2 regions of the Ideonella sp. sgz306126 genome follow, and region 2 is predicted to be linked to the other one. Evidence: predicted binding sites of a transcription regulator. Region 2 holds the regulator's gene; the other holds the start of a gene.
The links. The regulator HrcA, encoded in region 2, represses chaperone genes, less so after heat shock. The targets are predictions, from matches to a motif close to TTAGCACTCNNNNNNNNNGAGTGCTAA.

Region 1 (2,173 bases), on a different contig from region 2:
TCTTCTTCAGCGCGGCGACCTCGATCTGCCGGATGCGCTCGGCGCTGACGCCGTATTCGGCAGCCAGCTGGTGCAGCGTCATGCCACCGCTCGCATCGTCGTTCACCTTGAGCCAGCGCTCTTCGACGATCCGGCGGCTGCGCGCATCGAGCGCGTCCAGGGCGAGCACGATGCCGCTGCTGGATTGATCGTCGCGGCTACGGGCTTCCAGCACGCGCGAAGGCTCCTGCGATTCGTCGGCGAGGTAGGCGATCGGCGCCATGCTTTCTTCGCCGTCGTCGACCTGCGGCTCCAGCGCCACGTCGCCGCCCGACAGCCGGGTTTCCATCTCGATGACTTCTTCCGGCTTGACGTTCAGCTCCTTGGCCATGCGGGCCACCTCGGCCGGCGTCAGCGTCGAGCGGTGGGTGTCGGCTTCGGTCGCCTCCCCCTTCATGCCCTGCTTCATCGACCGGAGGTTGAAGAACAGCTTGCGCTGTGCCTTGGTCGTGGCCACCTTGACCATGCGCCAGTTGCGCAGAATGTACTCATGGATCTCGGCCCGGATCCAGTGCAGCGCATAGCTGACCAGGCGCACGCCCTGCTCCGGGTCGAAGCGCTTGACGGCCTTCATCAGCCCCACGTTGCCTTCCTGGATCAGGTCGCCCTGAGGCAGGCCGTAGCCCAGGTACTGGCGTGAGACGGACACGACCAAGCGCAGGTGCGACAGCACCAGCTTCCCGGCCGCCTGAAGATCGCCGCTGTCGCGCAACTCGCGGGCGAAGCGGCCCTCTTCTTCGGGGGTGAGCAAGGGAATGCGGTTCACCGCGCTGATGTAGGCGTCCAGATTGCCGAGCGACGGCACCATGGCCCACGGGTCACGCAGGCGCAGGGCGGTGGTGGTCGATGAGGTGTTCATGCTGCTGTCGGATTCACGACGGATCGGTTGGTTCCCAAATACTAGCACTCCTCGATGGAGAGTGCTAAATCCAGATTCAGTCGAAGCAATTCGAGAATGAATCTCAGTCGTATCGGGTGTCGACGCGCTCCAGCAGCGCGTCGACCTGGGGCAGGAAGCTCGCCAAGTCCACCGGCTTGGTGGCGTAGTCGGCGGCGCCGAGGGCCAGGGCCTGCTCGATCCGCGCGGGCGTCGCGTCGGCCGACACCGCCAGCACCGGGATGGCGGCGCTGCGAGGGTCCTCGGACAGGCGGCGCAGCACCTCCAACCCGTCGATATCAGGCAGGTGCATGTCGAGCAGGATCAGGTCCGGCGGATCCTCGGCGATCGAGGCCAGTCCCGCCTCGCCGGTGCTCGACACCGTCAGGCGCACCTGGGGGCGGCGCGACAGCACGCCGCGCATCACCTCGGCGTTGGTTTCGTTGTCCTCGATGTAGTGGATCCGGCGCTGCCGGTAGCGCGGCATGAGGCCCGCAGCCGGGGCGGCGGGCGTGGCGTCGGCGGGATTCGCCTCGGTGGCCGCCGGCAGCGTCAGCATGAACTCGGTGCCTTGGGCAGACGTATCCGGCGCATCCAGGCGGCCGCCCATGGCCTCCACCAGGCGCCGGCTGATCACCAGTCCCAGGCCCGTCCCTTCGATGCTGCCGCCTTCGCGGCCCAGGCGGTTGAAGGGCTGGAACAGGCCGGCGCGCTGCTCGTCGCTGAGCCCAGGGCCCTCGTCGGACACCCGGATCTGCACCCAGCCGCCACCGGCATCGACCGCCGAGCACTGCACCCGGCCGCCATCCCGGTTGTATTTCACCGCGTTCGACAACAGGTTGGTCAGCACCTGCTTCAGGCGGGTGCGGTCGGCCCACACCGCCAGATCGGCGGGGGCCTCCACCGGCATCAGGCGCAGGCCTCTGGGCCGGGCCGCCGTCTCGACCATGGCCAGGCATTCCTGCAGCAGCTCTGCGGGCCGCACCGCCGACCAATCCAGGTGCAACTGGCCGGTCTCGATCCGCGACAAGTCCAGCAACTCGTTGATCAGGTTCAGCAGATGCCAGCCCGCCCGCTGCGCCTCCGCCGCCCAGGATTGCTGGCGTGGCGACAGGGCCGGTTCACGGTCCAGTGCGAGCAACTGGCCGAAGCCCAGGATCGCATTCAGCGGCGTACGCAGCTCGTGGCTCATGCGGGAGAGGAACTCACTCTTGGCCTGGCTGGCGGCTTCGGCCTGGTCGCGGGCTCGTTCGGCAT
Region 2 (2,173 bases):
CCGCAGCTCGATCATGCTGGCGGTCGCGCCGCGGCCCACCACCACGTCGTTGAGTGCCAGGCCTTCGAAGATCAGCTCGTCGTCGCGCCAGATGCCGCCCTCGATCATCGAGCGCCGCTCTTCCTCGTAGTCGCCGCGCACGATCGGACCCAGCGCCTCCTGCCAGTCGGCGGCGCGCACGTCGGTGATGAACCCCAGGCGCCCCTGGTTGATGCCCACCAGCGGGATGTTGTAGCGCGCCAGTTCGCGGGCGATGCCCAGCATGGTGCCGTCGCCGCCGACCACCACCGCCAAGTCGCATTGGCGGCCGATCTCGGCCGGCGTCAACGAGCCGAAATCGTTCCAGTCGGTGTTGAGGGCGGTATCGCGATCGACCGAGACTTCCAGCCCCTGGCGGGCCAGGAATTGCGCGATGGCTTCCAGCATCGGCCGGATGCCGTGGGATTGGTACTTTCCCACCAGTGCGGCGTGTCGGAAGCGGGTTGGCATGGTGTGAGGAATTACACCACAGCCCCTGTGCCGGGCGAGGGGCCCGCAGGGCTGTCCGTACAATGCGGGCCATGCTCGACGAGCGCGCCAAATCCCTGCTGAAGACCCTGGTCGAACGCTACATCGCCGATGGACAGCCGGTGGGTTCGCGCACCCTGGCCAAGGCGTCGTCGCTGGAGCTGTCGCCGGCCACCATCCGCAATGTGATGGCCGACCTGGAAGACATGGGCCTGATCGTCAGCCCGCACACCTCGGCCGGCCGGGTGCCCACGGCGCGCGGCTACCGGCTGTTTGTCGACACCATGCTGACGGTGCAGCCGATGCAATTGGGCGGCATGCCGGCCGACATGGCCGCGGCCAACGAGCCGCTGCAGCCGGACCAGCCTCAGCGCGTGATCGCGCAGGCGGCGCAGCTGCTGTCCAACCTGTCGAGCTTCGTCGGGGTCGTGACCGCCCCCAAGAAGCCCAGCGTGTTCCACCACATCGAGTTCATGCGCCTGGGCGAGAAGCGGGTGCTGGTGATCCTGGTCGCGCCCGATGGCGACGTGCAGAACCGCGTCATCTTCACCGCCCGCGACCACACCCAGAGCGAACTCGTCGAGGCCACCAACCACTTGAACGCCCACTACGCCGGCCTGGCGATCGAAGAGGTGCGCGAACGCGTGCGGCGGGAGGTCGACGCCTTGCGCGGCGAGATCGCGACGCTGATGCAGGCGGCCGTCCAGGTCGGCACCGAGGCCATGGCCGAGAACGAGGACCAGGTCATCGTCAGCGGCGAGCGCAACCTGCTGGGCGTGCAGGATTTCGGCCACGACATGGGCTCGCTGCGCAAGATGTTCGACTTGTTCGAGCAGAAGACCCAGCTGATGCGCCTGCTCGACACCTCCAGCCGGGCCGAAGGGGTGCGCATCTTCATCGGCGGCGAGAGCCGGGTCGTGCCGTTCGAGGAACTCTCGGTCGTCTCCTCGGCCTACGAGGTCGACGGCCGCGTCGTGGGTACGCTGGGGGTGATCGGCCCGACCCGCATGGCCTACGACCGCATGATCCAGATCGTCGACATCACCGCCAAGCTGGTGGGCCACGCACTGTCGCAGCGCTGAGGGCCTGGCGGATCGCGCCGCCTACAATCCAACCCCTCCGGGCCGCTAGCTCATGTTGGTTAGAGCAGCAGACTCATAATCTGTTGGTGCCGTGTTCGACTCACGGGCGGCCTACCAAGATCCTCATGCGGCGAGCACCCGGTCGCCTGCGCGGTGCGCTGCGGCGCGTCTTGTGCGCCCGGCCGGTGCGCCTGCCGCGACTTCATCGAAGCCCTATGCCCACCGTCCTGCTGCTGGTCGCCTCCAACGTCTTCATGACCTTCGCCTGGTATGGCCATCTGAAATACGGCCATGACTGGCCGCTGTGGAAGGCGGTGTTGGTGTCGTGGGGCATCGCGCTGCTCGAATACTGCCTGGCGGTGCCGGCGAACCGCCTGGGTTTCGGGGAGTTCAGCGGCTTCCAGCTGAAGATCATCCAGGAGGCGGTGACGCTGACGGTGTTCATCGTCTTCGCGGTGCTGTTCCTGAAGGAGCGGCTGGCCTGGAACTACCTGGTGGCCTTCGGGTTCATGGGCGTCGCGGCGTTCTTCGCCTTCGCCTTCAAGGCGCCGGGGCCGGCCGCCTGACGGGGCGGCGCTCAGGCA

Region 1: a site for HrcA is predicted at 940-966, ahead of rpoH (RNA polymerase sigma factor RpoH). Genes of this name have one in related genera too.

The regions. Positions count from the first base shown of each region.
Region 1 covers NZ_JBVYWP010000007.1:24,815-26,987, reverse strand. Annotated here, with positions in the region: gene rpoH (RNA polymerase sigma factor RpoH) at 1-898, opposite strand, end outside; gene AC0N04_RS17035 (CHASE domain-containing protein) at 1,002-2,173, opposite strand, start outside.
Region 2 covers NZ_JBVYWP010000001.1:209,343-211,515, reverse strand. Annotated here, with positions in the region: gene AC0N04_RS00985 (NAD kinase) at 1-489, opposite strand, end outside; gene hrcA (heat-inducible transcriptional repressor HrcA) at 561-1,589, shown strand; tRNA gene AC0N04_RS00975 (tRNA-Ile) at 1,629-1,706, shown strand; gene AC0N04_RS00970 (DMT family protein) at 1,805-2,155, shown strand; gene AC0N04_RS00965 (hypothetical protein) at 2,167-2,173, opposite strand, start outside.